Cupriavidus taiwanensis LMG 19424: one gene and its partner. The protein of the gene in region 1 interacts with the protein of each later gene in a pairwise test. Links are inferred from orthologs where the notes say so. Each region holds a gene or a part of one and is shown on either strand. Other genes may lie near its edges. The genes, in order: RALTA_RS13530 and ndk.

Region 1 (12,025 bases):
GGATCATCCCGGACTTTGCCAAGGCCGGCGCCAACATCATCACCTTCCACCCGGAAGCCAGCGAACACGTCGACCGCTCGCTCGCGCTGATCCGGGATCACGGCTGCCAGGCCGGCCTGGTGTTCAACCCCGCCACGCCGCTGCACCACCTGGACCACGTGATGGACCGGCTGGACGTGATCCTGCTGATGTCGGTCAACCCGGGCTTCGGCGGCCAGTCGTTCATCCCCGAGACGCTGAACAAGCTGCGCGCCGTGCGCCAGCGCATCGACGCGTACACCGCCCGCACCGGCCGCACCATCCTGCTGGAAGTGGACGGCGGCGTGAAGGTCGACAACATCGCCGAGATCGCCAGGGCCGGCGCCGACACCTTCGTGGCCGGCTCGGCCGTGTTCGGCAAGCCCGACGCCGACGGGGGCTACCGCGGCATCATCTCGGCGCTGCGCGGCGAACTGGCCAAGGCCGGCCAATGACGGCGGGCATGGCGCTGCGCCGCACCGACTGGAGCGGCATCGAAGGCGTGATCGTCGACCTGGACGGCACCATGGTCGATACGGCAGGCGACTTCCACGCCTCGATCAACGCCATGCTGCTGGCGCTGGGCCGCCAGCACCCGAACCTGGGACCGGTGGCGCCGATGTCCGGGCAGGAGATCGTCAGCTACGTCGGCAAGGGCTCGGAGAACCTGATCCGGCGCGTGCTCGACGCGCGCTTCTCGCCGCTGCATGCCAACAGCCTCTTTGCCGATGCCTACGCGCTCTACGACCGCGAGTACATCCGCATCAACGGGCAGTTCTCGCAGGTCTACCCGGGCGTGCGCGAAGGCCTGGCGGCAATGAAGGCGGCCGGGCTGCGGCTGGCGTGCGTGACCAACAAGCCCTACAGCTTTACCGAGCCGCTGCTGGCCAAGACCGGGCTGGCGGCGTATTTCGAGCTGGTCTACGGCGGCGACGCGTTCCAGCTGCGCAAGCCCGACCCGTTCCCGCTGCTCAAGGTGGCGGAAGCGTTCCGGCTCGATCCGTCGGCGATGGCCGCCCTCGGCGACTCGGAAAACGACGCCCAGGCGGCGCGCGCGGCGGGCATGGGCGTGCTGCTGGTGCCCTATGGCTACAACCATGGCAATCCTGTACAAGCCGTCGAGGCCGATGGTATAGTCGACACCATTGCCCACGCCGCAGCGCTGTTTGCGGCACACCGGGCAGGTCATCGCTGAGGCCGGTTCCGAGACCGGCCGCGACTGAAATCCCTGAACATTCAATGTTTCTCAACCGCAAACGCATCTCTTCTGGCAGTGATCGGCAGGCCTGGCCCTGGCGTCGCTGGCGCGCCTCCCAACAGGCGTAAAGTGCGTTCGCGAGTCTGCTGACACGCCTTCGATCCGAAGGCGTCGCCACATCCGGCCCAGGCGACCAGCCATGCCGGGCATCACCACCCAAACCCGCCGAGCCGGCGTAGCCTTGTTTCTCTGCTACGTTTAGCTCAAGAATGCGCCGCGCGCCCTCTTTCCGGCCGTGTGCAGCCTTGTCCGCAAGCTTGCTGCACCACGGTCCGCAACCGGGGCGGGATTCCCATACGCTCCAGCCAACTCTGCCGACATCCGGCACCGCGCCTGACCATCGCTCGCGGCGCGGGCCGAACAAGAGGACCGACATGACCGAACTGGAATTCAAATCGCTGGCCGACCAGGGCTACAACCGCATCCCGCTGATCGCCGAGGCCTTTGCCGACCTGGAAACGCCGCTGTCGCTGTACCTGAAGCTGGCCCAGTCGCAGACGCGCGGGGTCAACACTTTCCTGCTGGAATCGGTGGTCGGCGGCGAGCGCTTCGGCCGCTATTCCTTCATCGGCCTGCATGCGCGCACGCTGCTGCGCGCCTACGGCAACCGCACCGAAGTGGTGACCGACGGCAAGGTGGCGGAAACCCACGAAGGCAATCCCCTCGATTTCATCGCCGAGTTCGAGAGCCGCTTCAAGGTGGCGCTGCGCCCCGGCCTGCCGCGCTTCTGCGGCGGCCTGGCCGGCTACTTCGGCTACGACGCGGTGCGCTATATCGAGAAGAAGCTCGCCAATACGCAGAAGCCCGACGACCTGAACCTGCCCGACATCCAGCTGCTGCTGTGCGAAGAGCTGGCGGTGATCGACAACCTGTCGGGCAAGCTCTACCTGATCGTCTACGCCGACCCGACCACGCCGGAAGCCTATTCCCGCGCGCGCCAGCGCCTGCGCGAGCTGCGCATGAAGCTGCGCCAGCCGGTCGACGTGCCGGTGACCAGCCCGTCGGTGCAGACCGAGGTCTACCGCGAATTCGCCAAGGCCGACTACCTGGCCGCCGTGCACAAGGCCAAGGAGTACATCATGGCCGGCGACATGATGCAGGTGCAGATCGGCCAGCGCCTGGTCAAGCCGTACCGCGACGCGCCGCTGTCGCTGTACCGCGCGCTGCGCTCGCTGAATCCGTCGCCGTACATGTACTTCTACAACTTCGGCGATTTCCAGGTGGTGGGCGCGTCGCCGGAAATCCTGGTGCGCCAGGAGGAGCGCAAGGTCGGCACCAATGGTGACACCCGCAGCGAACACATCGTCACCATCCGCCCGCTGGCCGGCACCCGCCCACGCGGCAATACACCGGAAAAAGACGCCCAGCTTGCCACTGAGCTGCTCAACGATCCCAAGGAGATCGCCGAGCATGTGATGCTGATCGACCTGGCGCGCAACGATATCGGCCGCATCGCCGAGACCGGCTCGGTCAAGGTCACCGACAAGATGGTGATCGAGAAATACTCGCATGTGCAGCATATCGTCAGCTCGGTCGAAGGCACGCTGCGCGAGGGCATGAGCAACCTCGACGTGCTGCGCGCGACCTTCCCGGCCGGCACGCTGTCGGGCGCGCCCAAGGTCCACGCGATGGAAATCATCGACGAACTCGAGCCGCGCAAGCGCGGCATCTATGGCGGCGCGGTGGGCTACCTGTCGTTCGGCGGCGAGATGGACCTGGCCATCGCCATCCGCACCGGCATCGTCAAGGACGGCAATCTCTACGTGCAGGCAGCCGCCGGCATCGTTGCCGATTCGGATCCCGAAGCCGAATGGAGGGAAACCGAGGCCAAGGCGCGCGCCGTGATTCGCGCCGCCGAGCAGGTCCAGGATGGCCTGGACTCCGACATCTGAGAGAACAGGAGACAGACGCCATGCTGCTGATGATCGACAACTACGATTCGTTCACCTACAACCTGGTCCAGTACTTCGGCGAACTGGGCGTGGACGTGCGCACCTATCGCAACGACGAGATCACCATCGAGGAAATCGAGGCGCTGAAGCCCGACCACATCTGCGTGTCGCCCGGCCCGTGCAGCCCGAAAGAGGCCGGCATCTCGGTCGCGGCGCTGCAGCACTTCGCCGGCAAGATCCCGATGCTGGGCGTATGCCTGGGCCACCAGGCCATCGGCGAAGCCTTCGGCGGCAAGGTGATCCGGGCCAAGCAGGTGATGCACGGCAAGGTCAGCACTATCGAGACCACGCAGCAAGGCGTCTTCGCCGGGCTGCCCAAGCACTTCGACGTGACGCGCTATCATTCGCTGGCGATCGAGCGCGAGACCCTGCCCGATTGCCTGGAGATCACCGCCTGGACCCCGGACGGCGAGATCATGGGCGTGCGCCACAAAACGCTCGCCGTCGAAGGCGTACAGTTCCATCCCGAGTCGATCCTGTCCGAGCATGGCCATGCGATGCTGGCCAACTTCGTCAAGGCGCCGCGATGAGACTGCTCGATTCCGCACCTTCCAGCCCGCACCACGCCATCCAGACTGTCAACGAGAACGCCATGATCACGCCGCAAGAAGCCCTGACGCGCTGCATCGAGCACCGCGAAATCTTCCATGACGAGATGCTGCACCTGATGCGGCAGATCATGCAGGCGCAGATCTCGCCGGTGATGGCCGCCGCGATCCTGACCGGTCTGCGCGTCAAGAAGGAAACCATCGGCGAGATCTCCGCCGCCGCGCAGGTGATGCGCGAGTTCGCCAACAAGGTGGCGGTGAAGGACCGCGAGAACTTCGTCGATATCGTCGGCACCGGCGGCGATGGCTCGCACACGTTCAATATCTCGACCGCGTCGATGTTCGTCGCCGCCGCCGCGGGCGCGAAGATCGCCAAGCACGGCAACCGCGGCGTCAGCTCCAAGTCCGGCAGCGCCGACGTGCTGGAGGCGCTGGGCGTGAACATCATGCTGACCCCCGAGCAGGTCGGCCAGTGCATCGAAGAAACCGGCATCGGCTTCATGTTTGCGCCCACGCACCACCCGGCGATGAAGAACGTCGCGCCGATCCGCAAGGAAATGGGTGTGCGGACCATCTTCAATATCCTGGGGCCGCTGACCAACCCGGCCGATGCGCCCAACATCCTGATGGGCGTGTTCCACCCCGACCTGGTCGGCATCCAGGTGCGGGTGATGCAGCGCCTGGGCGCGCAGCACGCCATCGTGGTGTACGGCAAGGACGGCATGGACGAGGTCTCGCTCGGCGCCGCCACGCTGGTGGGCGAACTGAAGGACGGCGAAGTGCGCGAGTACGAGATCCATCCCGAGGACTTCGGCCTGTCGATGATTTCCAACCGCGGCCTCAAGGTTGCCGACGCTGCCGAATCGAAGGAAATGCTGCTCGAGGCGCTATCGAACGCGCCGGGCACGCCGCGCGAGATCGTGTCGCTGAACGCCGGCACCGCGCTGTACGCCGCCAACGTGGCGGACTCGGTCGAAGACGGCATCCGCCGCGCGCGCGAGGCCATCGCCAGCGGCGCGGCACGGCAGAAGCTCGACGCCTTCGTGCGGGCCACGCAGCAGTTCAAGGCCTGATCCCTTTATTTCCGCCAGATAGCCGCATGTCCGACATCCTGCAAAAGATCCTGGCCGTCAAGGCCGACGAAGTCGCCGCCGCGCGCAAGCGGCGCGACCTGCCCAGCCTGCGCGCCGAGGCCGAAAGCCTGCGCAGCGAGGCCGGCCTCGCGCCGCGCGGCTTCGAGCGCGCGCTGCGCGACAAGATCGCGGCCGGCCACGCCGCGGTGATCGCCGAGATCAAGAAGGCCTCGCCGTCCAAGGGCGTGCTGCGCGAGCAGTTCCTGCCCGAGGCCATCGCCGAGAGCTATGCCACGCATGGCGCGGCCTGCCTGTCGGTACTGACCGACGAGCACTTCTTCCAGGGCCACGCCGACTACCTGAAGCGCGCCCGCGGCGCCTGCCCGCTGCCGGCGCTGCGCAAGGACTTCATGGTCGACCTGTACCAGGTCTATGAAGCGCGCACCTGGGGAGCCGACTGCATCCTGCTGATCGTCGCCGCGCTGGACCATGGCCTGATGGCGGAGCTGGAAGCGTGCGCGCTGGAACTCGGCATGGACGTGCTGGTGGAAGTGCACGGCGACGATGAGCTGGAAGCCGCGCTGCGGCTGAAGACGCCGCTGCTGGGCGTAAACAACCGCAACCTGCGCACCTTCGAGGTGTCGCTGGACAACACGCTGGACCTGCTGCCGCATATTCCGGCCGACAAGCTGGTGGTGACCGAATCGGGCATCCTCGCGCCGGCGGACGTGAAGCGCATGCGCGATGCCAATGTGCACGCGTTCCTGGTGGGCGAGGCCTTCATGCGGGCGAAGGAACCCGGGGTGGAGCTGGCGCGGTTGTTTGGTTGATTTCCTCCCCCATGCCCCAGGAAATCGAACTCAAACTCGCCGTCCCCGACGCCGCGCTGGCCCCGCTGGCCGCGTGGCTCGACGCCAACGGCCAGCCGCAAGGCAAAGGCACGCTGCTCAACGTCTACCTCGACACACCCGAGCGTCACCTGGCCCGGGCGCGCGCCGCGCTGCGCCTGCGCCGCAAGGGCGAGCAGTGGCTGCAGACGCTGAAGACCGCCGGCAGCAGCCAGGGCGGCCTGGCCACGCGGCATGAGTGGGAGACCGCCATCGCCGGCGAGGCCATCGAGCTGCACAGCTTTCCCGCAGAGGCGCAAGCCGTTCTGGCGCCGCTGATCGGCAGCCTGGCGCCGGTATTCCGCACCGACTTCATCCGCCGCACCTGGATCGTCACGCAGGACGGCGCGCGCATCGAAGCCGCGCTCGACACCGGCACCATCAGCGCGCCAAGTAGTGCCGCGCAGGAGCGCATCCAGGAACTCGAGCTGGAATGGCTCGATGGCGACGCCGCGCACGCCGCGGATGCGCTGCGTGCCTTCGCCGCACGGCTTGCCGCCGTGGCTGCGCTGGCGCCGTCGGACCTGAGCAAGGCCGCGCGCGGCTACCGCCTGGCGGGAATCGCCGAGGGCAAGGCGTCATAATCGCGGTTTTCCCGCCGCGCATTTACCGCATGCAAGCCGATCTATTTGCCGAGGCGCCACGCGCCCCCGGCGAACCCTCCCCCGCCGCCAGCCTGCAAGCCCAGGCCGACGCCCTGCCCGCCGCCTGGCGCGCCTTGCTCGAGCCCTGCATCGCCGTTCCGGCGTGGCGCGAGTTGGCCGCCTTTGTCGACGGCGAGCGCGCCGCCGGCAAGCCCGTGTTCCCGCACCATGTCTTCCACGCGCTGCACCTGACGCCGCCCGACGCGGTCAAGGTGGTGATCCTGGGCCAGGACCCCTACCACGGCACCGGCACGGTCGGCGGGGTGGAGCTGCCGCAGGCGCACGGGCTCGCCTTCTCGGTGCCCGAAGGCATCAAGGTGCCGCCCAGCCTGCGCAACATCTTCAAGGAAATCGCCGCGGAATTCGGCGCCGACGGCAACTGCCCGCCGCGCACTTCCGGCAACCTGGAAGGTTGGGCGCGCCAGGGCGTGCTGCTGCTCAACACCGTGCTGACCGTCGAGCAGGGCCAGGCCGCCAGCCATGCGCGGCGCGGCTGGGAAGCGGTCACCGATTGCCTGATCCAGCACCTCGCCGCAAGCCGGCCGAACCTGGTGTTCATGCTGTGGGGCAGCCATGCCCAGGCCAAGAAGCCGCTGCTGGGCGCGGGCCACTGCGTGCTGAAAGCGCCGCACCCGTCGCCGTTGTCGGCGCACCGGGGCTTCCTCGGCTGCGGCCACTTCCGCGAGGCCAACCGCTGGCTGCAGGCCCACGGCCGCACGCCGGTCGACTGGACCGCCGCCTAGCAGGCCGCGCCGCTAGACCGTCGGCCGGAGTTCGAAGCCGGCGAACTCACCGTCTCCGCGCCCGACCTCGACAAACGTCACCTGCGCCGCCGGCGGGCCGGTCTCCATCCACGCCTGCAGCGCTTCCAGCTGCCTGACCGTGCCATGCGCCATCACCTCGACCGTGCCGTCGGCCCGGTTGCGCACCCAGCCGCCCAGGCCGAGATCATCCGCCGCGTCGGCGCAGGCGGCGCGATAGCCCACGCCCTGCACGCGCCCATGCGCGACCAGGCGCCAGGTTGCCTTGTTCATGGCCGTTTTCCCGTGAGCGCACGCGACGCGTGCGCGTTCTGTCATCGACACCAAGTAAACTAGACCGCCATGCCGGGCGTTACAAAGGGTGCGCGCTGCACGGGGTGAAGCCGGCGGCATACGCCAATAAGCTCAGCTCACCACGGTCGTTCCCGCGCAGGCGGGAACCCAGTGACTTTGTCCCCGGGGCATGAAAGACGCTGGATTCCCGCCTACGCGGGAATGACAGTAGCCATGGATTGGCGAACTGAACCCGGGCAGGCCACAAGCACGCCCTTTCGCTCGAATCCACCCGAGAAGCGTCCATGATGCCACCCGCCGACCGCAACGCGGCCCAGCCCGCTCCGGGCTTTGACAGCCAGCTGCTGCGCGCCCCGCCCAACCGCTTCGACCTGGCGCTGCTGCCGATCATCCTTGCGGTGATCGTGATGATCGCGTTCGCCGCGCAGCAGATGAATGTCCCGTTCCGCCCCGACCAGCCGCTGGCGGTGCATCTGGACGTGGCCTACCTGCCCTACTACCTGATGCGCACCAGCGTGCGCATGCTGGCCGCGCTGGCGGCGTCGCTGCTGTTCTCGCTGGCCTTCGCCGCGCTGGCGTCCAAGAGCCGCAGCGCGGAAAAGGTGCTCGTGCCCGCGCTCGACATCCTGCAGTCGATCCCGGTGCTGGGCTTCCTGTCGATCACCGTGACCGGGTTCATCGCCCTGTTTCCGGGCAACCTGGCGGGCGTGGAGTGCGCGGCGATCTTTGCCATCTTCACCTCGCAAGCCTGGAACATGGCGTTCAGCCTGTACCAGTCGTTCCGCACCATCCCGGGCGACTTGCTGGAGGCCGCGGCGATGTTCCGGCTGTCGCCGTGGCAGCGCTTCTGGCGGCTGGAAGTGCCGTACGCCATGCCGGGGCTGCTGTGGAACATGATGATGTCGATGTCCGGCGGCTGGTTCTTCGTGGTCGCGTCCGAGGCGATCTCGGTATCGGGCCACGATATCCGGCTGCCCGGCATCGGCTCCTATATCGCGCTGGCGATCCAGCAACAGGACCTGGCCGCGATCGGCTGGGCCATCGTGGCAATGCTGGCGGGCATCCTGCTGTACGACCAGTTGCTGTTCCGCCCGCTGGTGGCCTGGGCCGACCGCTTCCGCTTCGAGACCCTGGCGCAGGACAAGCTGCCGCAGTCGTGGCTGCTGGACCTGCTGCGGCGCTCGGCGTGGGCAGGGGCTTTGCTGGCGCAGGCCGCGGCGCTGGGCTCGCGCACGCTGGCGTGGGGCGCGCGCGGGCGTGCGCCGGCGCCGGCCAGGCCGATCGATCCGCGCCGCGCGCGATGGCTGGGCCGTGCGCGCGATACGGCGATCGTGCTGGTCGCGCTGGCCGCGCTGCTGCGCGTGGGCTATTTCGTCCACAGCGAGGTGGGCTGGTCCGAAGTGGTCCATGTGCTGTGGCTGGGCACGCTGACCATGGTGCGGGTGATCGTGCTGATCGCGCTTGCGGCGCTGGTGTGGGTGCCGATCGGCATCCGCATCGGCCTGAACCCGGACCTGGCGCGCATCGCGCAACCCGTCGCCCAGTTCCTGGCCGCGTTCCCGGCCAACCTGATGTTCCCGCTGGCGGTAATGCTGATCGCGCGCTTCGGGCTGAATCCCGAGATCTGGCTAAGCCCGCTGCTGATCTTCGGCACCCAGTGGTACATCCTGTTCAACGTGATCGCGGGGGCGTCGGGCATCCCCACGGAACTGAGGCTTGCCGCGCGCAACTTCGGCCTGCGCGGGTGGCTGTTGTGGAAGCGCTTCCTGATTCCGGCGGTGTTCCCCAGCCTGCTGACCGGCCTGGTGACTGCAGCGGGCGGCTCGTGGAACGCCAGCATCGTGTCTGAATACGTGACCTGGGGCGACCGCACCATCGTCGCCACCGGCCTCGGCAGCTATATCGCCGAGACCACCGCGCGCGGCGACTTCCCCCGCATTGCGCTGGGCATCGTCGTGATGGCGCTGTTCGTGGTCGGCTTCAACCGGCTGCTGTGGAACCGCCTGTACCAACTCGCGCAGGAGCGCACACGCTTGTAAGGCACCAAGGCAACGATGGCAGAGAACATTGCAACCCCCACCGCCGCGGCGGTGATTGAACTGCGCGGCGTCGGCAAGGTCTTCCGCACCGCCAGCCAGAGCGACCGCGCCGTGCTCGAGGGCGTCGACCTGACCCTGCGCGAGGGCGAGATCGTCGCCATGCTGGGCAAGTCCGGCTCGGGCAAGTCCACGCTGCTGCGCATCATGGCTGGGCTGGTCGGTGCCGACCGCGGCGAGGTGCGTTTCCGCGGCCAGCGCCTGGCCGGCACCGCCGAGGGCATCGCCATGGTGTTCCAGTCTTTCGCGCTGTTTCCGTGGCTGACGGTGCAGCAGAACGTGGAACTGGGACTCGAGGCGCAGGGCGTGCCCCGGGCCGAGCGCGAGCGCCGCGCCGAGGCCGCGATCGACATGATCGGCCTGGCGGGCTTCAACAGCGCGCTGCCGCGCGAGCTGTCAGGCGGCATGCGGCAGCGCGTTGGCATCGCGCGCGCGCTGGTGACCGAGCCCGACCTGCTGCTGATGGATGAAGCGTTCTCGGCGCTGGACGTCCTGACCGGCGAGACCTTGCGCGACGAGATGCTGGCGCTGTGGGAAAGCGGGCGCGCCAATATCAAGGGAATCCTGATCGTTTCGCACAATATCGAAGAAGCGGTGATGATGGCCGACCGAATCGTGATCCTGTCGAGCGACCCGGGCCGCATCCGCGCCGAAGTGCCGGTGGCGCTGCCGCGCCCGCGCAACCGCGACAGCGCGCAGGTGCGCGCGCTGGTCGACCAGATCTACGCGCTGATGACGGCCCCGGCGGCCGAGGCGCGCGTGCCGGCGCACGCGCGCGAGATCGGCTACCGGCTGCCGGACGCCGACATCAGCCAGATGGAAGCCATCCTCGACCTGCTGTGCGAGGCGCCCTTCCACTGCCGCGCCGACCTGCCCCACCTGGCCGACGAAGCCGGCCTGACCGACGACGAGCTGCTGCCGGCCTGCGAAGCGCTGCAACTGGTGCAGCTGGTGTCGATCGAGGCCGGCGACATCGCCGCCACCGACGCGGGTCGCGCCTACTACGCCGCCGGGCCACAGCAGCGCAAGGCGATCTTCGGCCGGCAACTGCTCGCCAACGTCGCGCTGGCCGCGCATGTGCGCCGCGAGCTGGTGGCGAGCGAAGCGGGAGAGATCCGCGAGGAACAAGTGCTCGAAGAGCTGGAGCAGTTCCTCAAGCCGGCCGAGGCCGAACGCGTGCTGAGCGTGGCGATCGGATGGGGGCGGTATGGGGAGATCTTCGAGTACAGCTATCACAGCGGGATGCTGACGTTGCCGGAGGACGAGGGGGCTGCCGGGCACGGCATTTAACTTCGCGCTGGGCTGCTTCCCTCTCCCGCGCGCGCGGGAGAGGGGAGAAAAAAATCGGTTTCGGATCCTACGACCGCGCCCGCATCGCCCGCCCGATCGCGCCCGTGCGCAGCGCAATCTTGGCCGCGTCCTCGCGCAACGCGCGCAGCCGGCGCTCCAGCACCGCGTTGGCGGGGCGGCCGGTGGAGCTCGATGTCGCCCCGGCCTGTTCGCTCGACTCGCCCGCCGCGGCGGCCTGCACCAGGGTGTCGGTGCGGCGCTTGTCGGCGGAATCCGCCAGGCGGGCGCGGCGTTCCGCGGCGGCGTCTTCCGCGGCTTCGGCCACTTCGGCCGCTTCGGGCGTGACGGTTTCGACGACTTGTTCAGGAGCCGCCTGAACCGCCGCCTGGGCCGCCGCTTCGGCACCAGCCGCAACCGGCTTGCCGGCATCCGCCGCCACGGTTTCCCGTCGTATGAAGCCGGCACCGCGGCCGCCGCCGCGCTCGTCGGCGTGCAGCCGCTCGCTGGCCACCTGCAGGCTGTGGCTGGCGGCCTCGGTGGCCTGTTCGATCGCGGCCTCGGCGGCCGGGATATCGAGCTCATCGTAGTGCTGGCGCACCTGGATGCGCGCCGCGGCTACGTGCGCGGCGACCAGGTAGTTCTGCACGATGAAGCGGTTCAGGTTGTCCACCGCGCGGTGCCGGCTCTTGGGCTCGTCCAGCATGCGCTGGAACGACGAGATCAGCGCCGACAGGTTGTCCATGAACTGCTTGCGCTGCACGCGGTAGGCAAAGTCATCCTTGGCCCGGCGCAGCAGCAGGTCGCGCGTCGCGGCGATATAGCGGCGGTTGGCCTGCAGCACGGCCTCCACCAGCTTGGGGATGGCGCGGTACTCCCAGCTCGGCAGCACAAAGCTGAACAGCGACGCGATGATGCCGCCGATCACCGTATCCACCAGCCGCTCGCCCGCCACGGTGGGGCTCCCCGGCATCAGCAGGTGGATCTGGATCAGCACCTGGATGCAGGCGGCGATGGCGGTGTAGCGGTACTTGATGGTGACGAAGGCGGCGCTGGCCACCAGCGACAGGAACAGCACGCCCAACAGGATCAGCGGCTGGTGCACCACCTTCAGGATCGCGACGGACACCACGCAGCCGATCAGCGTGCCGATCACGCGGTCGTTGTAGCGCTGCTTGGTCATGCTGAAGTTGGGCTTCAGGATGAC
Region 2 (9,521 bases), 920 kb from region 1 along the record:
AGCGCCACGCGGGGCATCGATGCCACGTGCGGATCCGCGGGCCACGGCAAGGCGTGCCGGAATACCTCGCGTACCGGCAGCCTTGTCGCAACCAGGTTGCCGAACTGCTTGTGCGCGCCATTGCGGTCGCGACGGTCGACGCCTGACGCGAACAGCACGTGATAGCCCGGCAGCAGTGCTGTCAGCTCGGCCACCTGGTCGATCCCCGGCTCGCCGCGCAGTTCCGTGAAGCCACGCGTGACTTCCTGCAGGCAGATGACGTCGGCATCTGCCATCGCGCGCAGCGTGTCCACCTGCCGCGCCAGGTCCACGCGCCCGTCCGCACCGCGGCCCCACTGGATATTCCAGGAAATCAGTTCCATACAAGGCCTCCGTCATCGATCGGACCGGTCTGGCATACAATCGCGCTTTCGTAAAACAATACGTCAGGTTTTCTCTGGTGTCCCAAGCCGTGTCCTCCCCACAAGAAACGCCCGCCGTCGCGCCCGCAGCCGCCGCACCGGGTGCCGCACCCGCCGCAAAAGAGGCCCGTGGCCGCGGCCATGCCAACGGCAATGCGCCCGGCGCCGACCCCGTGGTGTCGATCGACAGCCTCGACATGGAGGCGCGCGGCGTCGGCCGCCTGGTGAACGAGGACGGCACGCCCGGCAAGGTCATCTTCGTCGAAGGCGCGTTGCCCGGCGAGACCGTCAGCTACCGCAGCTACCGGCGCAAGCCCAGCTTCGAGCAGGCGCACCTGGGCGAGGTCCTGCAGGAATCGGTCATGCGCGTGAAGCCGGGATGCCAGCACTTCGGCGTCTGTGGCGGGTGCTCGATGCAGCATCTGGATTCGCGCGCACAGCTTGCCATCAAGCAGCGCGTGCTGGAAGACAACCTGTGGCACCTGTCCAAGGTGAAGCCCGACGTGGTGTTCCGGCCGATCGCCGGCCCGGACTGGGGCTACCGTTACCGTGCCCGCCTGACGGTGCGCCACGTGGTGAAGAAGGGCGGCGTGCTGGTGGGCTTCCATGAGCGCAAGAGCAGCTATGTCGCCGACATGACGCGTTGTGAAATCCTGCCGCCGCACGTTTCGGCCATGCTGGTGCCGCTGCGCGAACTGGTGGCGGGACTGTCGATCCGCGACCGCATGCCGCAGATCGAACTGGCCGTCGGGCATGAAGTGACGGCGCTGGTGCTGCGCATCCTCGAGCCGCTGACCGATGCCGACAAGGACCTGCTGCGCGCCTTTGCCGACCAGTACAAGGTGCAGTTCTGGCTGCAGCCCAAGGGGCCGGACACGGTCTACCCGTTCTATCCGACCGACGTCGAGCTGGCCTATACGCTGCCGGAATTCGGCATCCGCATGCCGTTCAAGCCGACTGACTTCACGCAGGTGAACCACCAGATCAACCGCGTGCTGATCGGCCGCGCGCTGCGCCTGCTCGATGCGCAGCCGGGCGACCGCCTGCTCGACCTGTTCTGCGGCATCGGCAATTTCACGCTGCCGCTGGCCACGCAGGGCAAGTCGGTGATGGGCATCGAAGGCAGCGAGGCGCTGACCACGCGTGCGCTGGCCAATGCCGAATACAACGGGCTGGCCGCCAAGACGGAATTCGCGTGCCGCAACCTGTTCGAAGTCACGGCAGACGACATCGCCGCGCTGGGCCGCTTCGACCGCTGGCTGGTCGATCCGCCGCGCGAAGGCGCGCTGGCGGTGAGCAAGGCGCTCGGCGAGCTGGCGCAGCAGGGCAGCGACGTGCTGCCGCGGCGCATCGTCTATGTGTCGTGCAGCCCCGCCACGCTGGCGCGCGATGCCGGTCTGCTGGTGCACGAGGCCGGCTACCGCCTGAGCGGCGCCGGCGTGGTCAACATGTTCCCGCACACCTCGCACGTCGAGTCGATCGCGGTGTTCGACCGCGACTGATCGCGGCGGAGTGCCCAAAAGAAAAGCCGGCCATTGGCCGGCTTTCGTCATGCTGCGGCGTCCGCCGTCATTCGCGGTTGCCGCCGAAGATGCCCAGCAGCGCCAGCAGGTTGGCGAAGACGTTGTACACGTCGAGGTAGATCGCCAGCGTGGCGGTGATGTAGTTGGTCTCGCCGCCGTTCACCACGCGCTGCACGTCGAACAGGATGTACGCCGAGAAAATACCGATCGCGATCACCGATACCGTGATCATCAGCGCCGGCAGCTGCAGCCAGATATTGGCCACGCTGGCCAGGATCAGCAGGATCACGCCGACGAACAGGAACTTGCCGAGGCCGGAGAAATCACGCTTGCTGACGGTGGCGATCGATGCCATCGCGCCGAACACGGCCGCGGTGCCGCCGAAGGCGTACATGATCAGCGCCGGGCCGTTCGAGAACGACAAGGTGACGCTGATCAGCCGCGACAGCATCAGGCCCATAAAGAAGGTAAAGGCCAGCAGCAGGACCACGCCCATGCTGCTGTTCTTGGTCTTCTCGATGGCGAAGAAGAAGCCGAACGCGATCGCCAGGAACAGGATCAGCGACAGGCCGGGGCTGCCCGCCATGAAGCTGAAGCCGGTGGCCACGCCGATCCACGCACCGAGCACGGTGGGGATCATCGAGAGGGCCAGCAGCCAGTATGTGTTGCGCAAGACCCGGTTGCGAACGACGACGTCAGTGACGGTCGACGCACTGTTGCCGAAACCGTAGGTGTTCAGCTTGTTATCCATGGTGACTCCTGTCTCAAAACGGTGAGGCGCCGGCGTTGCGAGACTTCAAATGCGAAGGCTCGTATGGAAGCCGGACGGAACCATCGTCAATGTGGCATCGGGCAGGCCGGATTGCAAGGGCGCGGTAGACCAATCGTCACCTGGCGCTGGCTCGCGTCCGTTCGACGCCGCTCACATTGGATGTTAGCGGCGGCGCTGCGTTCCGGGGATGACAAGGTTGTAATGTGCTGCTTTTGCAACTTGTGGACGGCGTGTGCATAAGGGGGTGGCGGGCACGCCGGAAGGTCCGCAAGACCCTCGAAACCGTCATAGTCTTCGTGCTAGAATTGCACGTTTAATCCATTTGTAACCCCTTCATTTTTCGGAGTTTTTCATGGCGATCGAACGCACCCTGTCGATTATCAAGCCGGATGCCGTGGCCAAGAACGTCATTGGCCAGATCTACGCCCGTTTCGAGGCCGCCGGCCTGAAGATCGTTGCTGCCAAGATGGTGCACCTGTCGCGCGGCGAAGCCGAGCAGTTCTACGCGGTTCACAAGGAGCGTCCGTTCTTCAAGGACCTGGTCGACTTCATGGTTTCCGGCCCGGTCATGATCCAGGCGCTGGAAGGCGAGAACGCCATTGCCAAGAACCGCGACCTGATGGGCGCCACCGACCCGAAGAAGGCCGAGAAGGGCACCATCCGCGCCGATTTCGCCGACAGCATCGACGCCAACGCCGTGCACGGCTCGGACGCTGCCGAAACCGCCGCCGTGGAAGTGGCCTTCTTCTTCCCGGGCATGAACGTCTACAGCCGCTGATCGGCTGCTGACTGATTACCAAGCCGAGTTTGCCGTCATGAACGATCTCGTCAACCTGCTCGACCTCGACGCGGACGCGCTCACCGCCTATTGCGGCGAGCTCGGCGAGAAGCCGTTCCGTGCGCGGCAACTGCAGCGCTGGATCCACCACTACGGGGCCAGCCGCTTCGACGCCATGTCGGATCTCGCCAAGTCGCTGCGCGAAAAGCTCGCGACCCGGGCCGAGATCCGCGCGCCTGCCGTCATCACCGACAACCTGTCGGCCGACGGCACGCGCAAGTGGCTGCTCGACGTGGGCGAGGGCAACGCAGTGGAGACGGTGTACATCCCCGAGGAAACGCGTGGCACGCTGTGCGTTTCCTCGCAGGCCGGATGCGCCGTCAACTGCCGGTTCTGTTCCACCGGCAAGCAGGGCTTTTCGCGCAACCTCAGCACCGGTGAGATCATCGGCCAGCTGTGGATGGCGGAGTTCGCCATGCGTGAGCAGCTGGGCCGCGGCCCCAAGGATGACCGCGTCATCTCCAACGTGGTGATGATGGGCATGGGCGAGCCGCTGCTGAACTACGACGCCGTCGTGCCGGCCATGCGCCTGATGCTTGACGACAACGCCTACGGCCTGTCGCGCCGCCGCGTGACGCTGTCCACCTCCGGCGTGGTGCCGATGATGGACCGGCTGTCGAAGGACCTGCCGGTGGCCCTCGCCGTGTCGCTGCATGCGTCCAACGACGCCCTGCGCGACGTGCTGGTGCCGCTGAACAAGAAATACCCGCTGGCCGAACTGATGGCGGCATGCCGTCGCTACCTGGAATTCGCGCCGCGCGATTTCATTACTTTCGAATACTGCATGCTGGATGGCGTCAACGACGGCGTCGAGCATGCGCGGGAACTGCTGAAGCTTGTCGCCGACGTGCCGTGCAAGTTCAACCTGATCCCGTTCAATCCCTTCCCCGAATCGGGCCTGAAGCGTTCCAACAACGAGCAGATCCGGCGCTTCGCGCAGGTACTGATGGACGCCGGCGTCGTCACCACCATCCGCAAGACCCGCGGCGACGATATCGATGCCGCCTGCGGCCAGCTGGCCGGGGAAGTGAAGGACCGCACCCGCCTGGCCGAACGCGGCAAGTTCGGCAAGATCACGCCGCTGGTGCCGGTCACTGCGAGCGGCCAGCCACGGGAGGCGCGCCCTGCATGATCCGTCTGATCGCTGCGGCCCTGCTGGGGCTGCTGATGTTGTCCGGGTGCCAGCTGCCGCATGCGCCGGCGCAGGATCTCCAGACCGCTTCCGACCAGACCGAGGCCAGGCGCCGGGCCGGCATCCGGCTGCAACTGGCCACCAATTATCTCGAGGCCGGCCAGACCGCGGTCGCGCTTGACGAGATCAAGCAGGCCATTGCCATCGATCCGTCGCTGGCCGATGCCTACCATGTGCGGGCGCTGATCTACATGAGCATGAACGAGCGGACGCTGGCCGAGGACAGCTTCCGTACCGCGGCATCGATGCGGGCCAATGACGGCGACCTGCTCAACAACTACGGCTGGTTCCTGTGCCAGCAAGGGCGTTACGGCGAGGCCGTGCCCATGCTGCAGCGCGCCGTGTCGGCCCCGTCCGCCGGCGGCCCGGTCAAGCCGCTGATCAGCCTGGGTGCGTGCGAGCTGCGCCAGGGCCATAGCGCCGAGGCGGAGAAGAACCTGAAGGCCGCGCTCGGCTACGACCGCAACAACCCGGTGGCGAACACCAACCTGGCGCTGGTGTTCTACCGGCGCGGCGATTACGTACAGGCGCGGCAGTACGTCCTGCGCGTCAACAACAGCCAATTTGTCACTGCGCAATCCCTCTGGCTGGGAGCGCGCATTGCCCACCGTCAGGGCGACGGCCGCACGCAGGATGCGCTGGGAGCGCAGCTGCGCAGCCGCTTCCCTGACTCGCGCGAGGTGGCCGCCTACGAACAAGGAGCATGGGATGAGTGAGCACGACCGCGCCGCAGGCCAGGCCGTACCGACGCAAGCAGTCGGCGGGGGCGCGCATGAGGGAGAACGTGAAGCCGCGGCGCGGGAGATCGGCGCGGCGCTGGCGCGCGAGCGCGAGGCGCAGCGGATGTCGGTCGAGGACGTCAGCGCACGGCTGAAGGTGGCGGCCAGCAAGCTGCGTGCGATCGAGGCGGCCAACCTGCAGGCGCTGCCCGACGTAACCTTCGCCAAGGGCGTGATGCGCGCCTATGCCCGCATGCTCCACGTCGATATCGACCCGCTGCTGGCGCGCTTCCAGCCGCGCCCGGTGGCGCAGGTGGCGGAAATCGCCCGCCAGCGCGAGGGTGGCATCAATGCGGCCTTCGACGACCGCAACCGCTTCCGCTCCGGCGGCAATGGCGGCCGCTGGATCTGGCTGGCGCTGGTCGCGGTTGGCGTGGCCGCCGGCATCTGGTTCGGGCTGGACCATATCCGCGCGTGGCTGGACGCGCGCAGCAGCGCCGCCGAGACGGTGGCGGCCGAGGCCCCGGCCGCGGATAACGCGGGCACTGAGGCCGGTATCGTGACCGCGGCGCTGCCGCCGGTCATGGCTGCCAGCGACTCGCCGGCACCGTCCGCCGAAACCATTCCCGCCAGCGCGGCGGCGGCGCCGGCAACGCCGGCAGCCACCACGGCTGCTGCTGCATCGGCTCCGGCGGCCCCGACGGCATCTGCCGCGGCAGCGCCGACGGCGCCCGCGGAGGGCGAGCTGCAGATCCGCTTTGCCGCCGATACCTGGTTTGAAATCCGCGACAATAGCGGCAAGGTCGTCATGGGTGGCACCGCCAAGGCCGGGCAGACCATGGCTGGCGGCGGTACGGGTCCGTACCGGGTGGTGATCGGCAACGTCAAGGGCGTCGAATCGTTCACGCGCGGCGGCACGCCGGTCGACCTGAAGGCCGCCAACCGCAACAACGTGGCGCGCCTGACGCTGCCCTGAGCTGGCGCGAGGTGCGGCAAGGTGCGTCTTTGCAAGGTGGTAACGCTATGAACCAACAGCTCTGTCTACCGGTCCTGCCGGGCCCGCTGCCGCGTCGCCAGACCCGCCAGGCGCGGGTCGCGTGGGGCGACAATGTGGTGACCATCGGTGGCGGCGCGCCGGTGCGGGTGCAGTCGATGACCAACACCGACACGGTCGATGCCATCGGCACCGCGATCCAGATCAAGGAACTGGCGCGCGCGGGTTCGGAGATCGTGCGCATCACGGTGAACACGCCCGAGGCCGCGGCGGCGGTGCCGTCGATTCGCGAGCAGCTCGACCGCATGGGTGTCGACGTGCCGCTGGTGGGGGACTTCCACTACAACGGCCACAAGCTGCTGCAGGACTATCCGGCCTGCGCCGAGGCGCTGTCCAAGTACCGCATCAACCCGGGCAACGTCGGCCAGGGCGCCAAGCGCGATACGCAGTTCGCGCAGATGATCGAGATGGCGTGCCGCTACAACAAGCCGGTGCGCATTGGCGTGAACTGGGGCAGCCTGGACCAGGACCTGCTGGCGCGGATCATGGACGAGAACGCCGGGCGCGCCGAGCCGTGGCCGGCGCAGAGCGTGATGATCGAGGCGCTGATCACGTCGGCCATCGATTCGGCCAGGAAGGCCGAGGAAATCGGCCTGCCGGGCAGCCAGATCATCCTGTCGTGCAAGGTCTCGCAGGTGCAGGAGCTGATTGCGGTGTACCGCGAGCTCGCGCGTCGCTGCGACTACGCGCTGCACCTGGGCCTGACCGAGGCCGGCATGGGCAGCAAGGGCATCGTGGCTTCCACGGCGGCGCTGTCGGTGCTGCTGCAGGAAGGCATCGGCGACACCATCCGCATCTCGCTGACGCCGGAGCCCGGCGCGCCGCGCGAGAAAGAGGTGTACGTCGGGCAGGAGATCCTGCAGACCATGGGCCTGCGCAATTTCACCCCGATGGTGATTGCCTGCCCGGGCTGCGGACGCACCACCAGCACGGTGTTCCAGGAACTGGCGGCCAGCATCCAGGCCTACCTGCGCGAGCAGATGCCGCAATGGAAGACCGCCTATCCGGGTGTCGAGGAAATGGACGTGGCCGTGATGGGCTGCATCGTCAACGGCCCCGGCGAAAGCAAGCACGCCAATATCGGCATTTCGCTGCCGGGCTCGGGCGAATCGCCGGCCGCGCCGGTGTTCGTCGACGGCGTCAAGGTGAAGACGCTGCGCGGCGAACGCATTGCAGAAGAATTCCAGGCGATCGTAGACGAATACGTTCGCACGCATTACGGCCCGGGCGCTGCACGGGACGGCAAAGAAGTGGCAGCCTGAGCCGGACCGGCCGGGGCCAGCAGCCTGACTAGAACAGAATGACGCAAACCGAGACCATGGCCGCCGCCGGCGCCGCCAAGACCGAACCCAAGGTACGCCCCGCCAAGGCCCTGCAGGGCGTGAAGGGCATGAACGACATGCTGCCGGCCGACGCGCCGCTGTGGGAGCATTTCGAGAATGCCGCGCGCGCGATGCTGCGCGCCTACGGCTACCAGCAGATTCGCACGCCCATCGTCGAGCATACCCAGCTGTTCGTGCGCGGCATTGGCGAGGTCACCGACATCGTCGAGAAGGAGATGTACTCCTTCACCGATTCGCTCAACGGCGAGCAGCTGACGCTGCGCCCCGAGGGCACCGCCGCGGCCGTGCGCGCCACCATCGAACACAACCTGCTGTACGACGGCCCCAAGCGCCTGTGGTACACCGGCCCGATGTTCCGCCACGAACGTCCGCAGCGCGGCCGCTACCGCCAGTTCCACCAGCTCGGTGCCGAGGCGCTGGGCTTCGCCGGTCCGGACGTGGACGCCGAGATCATCCTGATGTGCCAGCGCCTGTGGGATGACCTGGGGCTGACCGGCGTGCGCCTCGAGATCAATTCGCTGGGGCAGGCCGACGAGCGCGCGGCGCACCGCGAACAGCTGATCAAGTACCTGGAAGGCTTCCAGGACATCCTGGACGACGACAGCAAGCGCCGCCTGTACACCAACCCGCTGCGCGTGCTCGACACCAAGAACCCGGCGCTGCAGGACATGGCGGCCAACGCGCCCAAGCTGATCGACTTCCTGGGCGAAGAGTCGCTGGCGCACTTCGAGGGGGTGCAGCGCCTGCTGAAGGCGAACAACATCCCGTTCAAGATCAACCCGCGCCTGGTGCGCGGCCTCGATTACTACAACCTGACGGTGTTCGAGTGGATCACCGACAAGCTGGGCGCGCAGGGCACCATTGCCGGCGGCGGACGCTATGACCCGCTGATCGCGCAGATGGGCGGCAAGCCCGCGCCGGCTTGCGGCTGGGCCATGGGCATCGAGCGCATCATCGAACTGATCCGCGAAGAGGGCGTGGTGCCCGACGCCGTGGGGTGCGATGTCTACCTCGTGCACCAGGGCGAAGCCGCCGCGCAGCAGGCGATGGTCGCGGCCGAGCGGCTGCGCGACGCCGGCCTCGACGTGGTGCTGCATGCCAGCCCGGACGGCAAGGGCGGCAGCTTCAAGTCGCAGATGAAGCGCGCCGACGCAAGCGGCGCCGCCTATGCCGTTATCATTGGCGACGACGAAGTGGCCGCCGGCGTGGTTCAGGTCAAGGAACTTCGCCAGCGCGAGCAGGCCGAAGGCGGTGGGCAACAGGCCACCGTCCCGGCCGACGGCCTGGTCGATTACCTGATCGACGCCATGGTCGGCGCCAGCGAATAAACGCGCGCCGCTGCCTGACATCACGAGTATCCAACCAACGCAGGTGATTGCCTCGACATGGCTTACGATCTAGAAGAACAGGAACAGCTTGAAAATCTGAAGGCCTGGTGGCGCCAGTACGGCAATGCGCTGACCTGGGCGCTGATCGTCGCGCTGCTGGCGTTTGCCGGCTGGAATGGCTGGAAGTACTGGGAGCGCAAGCAGGCCGGCGAAGCCGCGGTGCTGTACGAGCAGGTGATGAAGGCCGCCGAGGCGCGCGATGCCGAGCGCATCAAGCGCGCCGCGACCGACCTGGAAGGCAAGTACGGCCGTACCGCCTACGGCCAGATGAGCGCACTGGTCGCCAGCCGC

The links.
Region 2: the proteins of RALTA_RS13530 (region 1) and ndk interact in binary tests that used the Escherichia coli proteins (3 or more experiments, as listed by UniProt). The link is inferred for Cupriavidus taiwanensis LMG 19424 from one-to-one orthologs.

What each region holds. Positions count from the first base shown.
Region 1 is NC_010528.1:2,935,708-2,947,732, forward strand. What follows is about bases 5,280-8,236. They hold RALTA_RS13530 (uracil-DNA glycosylase), read left to right. Parts: upstream 5,280-6,349; coding sequence 6,350-7,123; downstream 7,124-8,236. Other genes in these bases: trpC (indole-3-glycerol phosphate synthase TrpC), read left to right, coding at 5,280-5,679; RALTA_RS13525 (CYTH domain-containing protein), read left to right, coding at 5,691-6,320; RALTA_RS13535 (acylphosphatase), read right to left, coding at 7,136-7,414; RALTA_RS13540 (ABC transporter permease), read left to right, coding at 7,720-8,236. In the rest of the region: rpe (ribulose-phosphate 3-epimerase), read left to right, coding at 1-473; gph (phosphoglycolate phosphatase), read left to right, coding at 470-1,213; trpE (anthranilate synthase component I), read left to right, coding at 1,651-3,168; RALTA_RS13510 (aminodeoxychorismate/anthranilate synthase component II), read left to right, coding at 3,189-3,758; trpD (anthranilate phosphoribosyltransferase), read left to right, coding at 3,821-4,849; more of trpC, read left to right, coding at 4,876-5,279; more of RALTA_RS13540, read left to right, coding at 8,237-9,474; RALTA_RS13545 (ABC transporter ATP-binding protein), read left to right, coding at 9,490-10,821; RALTA_RS13550 (FUSC family protein), read right to left, coding at 10,889-12,025. UniProt on the Escherichia coli protein: Excises uracil residues from the DNA which can arise as a result of misincorporation of dUMP residues by DNA polymerase or due to deamination of cytosine.
Region 2 is NC_010528.1:2,013,208-2,022,728, reverse strand. The notes cover bases 1,921-4,761. They hold ndk (nucleoside-diphosphate kinase), read left to right. Parts: upstream 1,921-3,048; coding sequence 3,049-3,474; downstream 3,475-4,761. Other genes in these bases: pilW (type IV pilus biogenesis/stability protein PilW), read left to right, coding at 4,663-4,761; rlmN (23S rRNA (adenine(2503)-C(2))-methyltransferase RlmN), read left to right, coding at 3,512-4,666; RALTA_RS09230 (Bax inhibitor-1/YccA family protein), read right to left, coding at 1,971-2,675. Outside these bases: RALTA_RS09240 (endonuclease/exonuclease/phosphatase family protein), read right to left, coding at 1-362; 23S rRNA (uracil(1939)-C(5))-methyltransferase RlmD, read left to right, coding at 599-1,903; more of pilW, read left to right, coding at 4,762-5,442; RALTA_RS09210 (RodZ domain-containing protein), read left to right, coding at 5,435-6,421; ispG (flavodoxin-dependent (E)-4-hydroxy-3-methylbut-2-enyl-diphosphate synthase), read left to right, coding at 6,469-7,761; hisS (histidine--tRNA ligase), read left to right, coding at 7,800-9,170; RALTA_RS09195 (YfgM family protein), read left to right, coding at 9,228-9,521. UniProt on the Escherichia coli protein: Major role in the synthesis of nucleoside triphosphates other than ATP. The ATP gamma phosphate is transferred to the NDP beta phosphate via a ping-pong mechanism, using a phosphorylated active-site intermediate.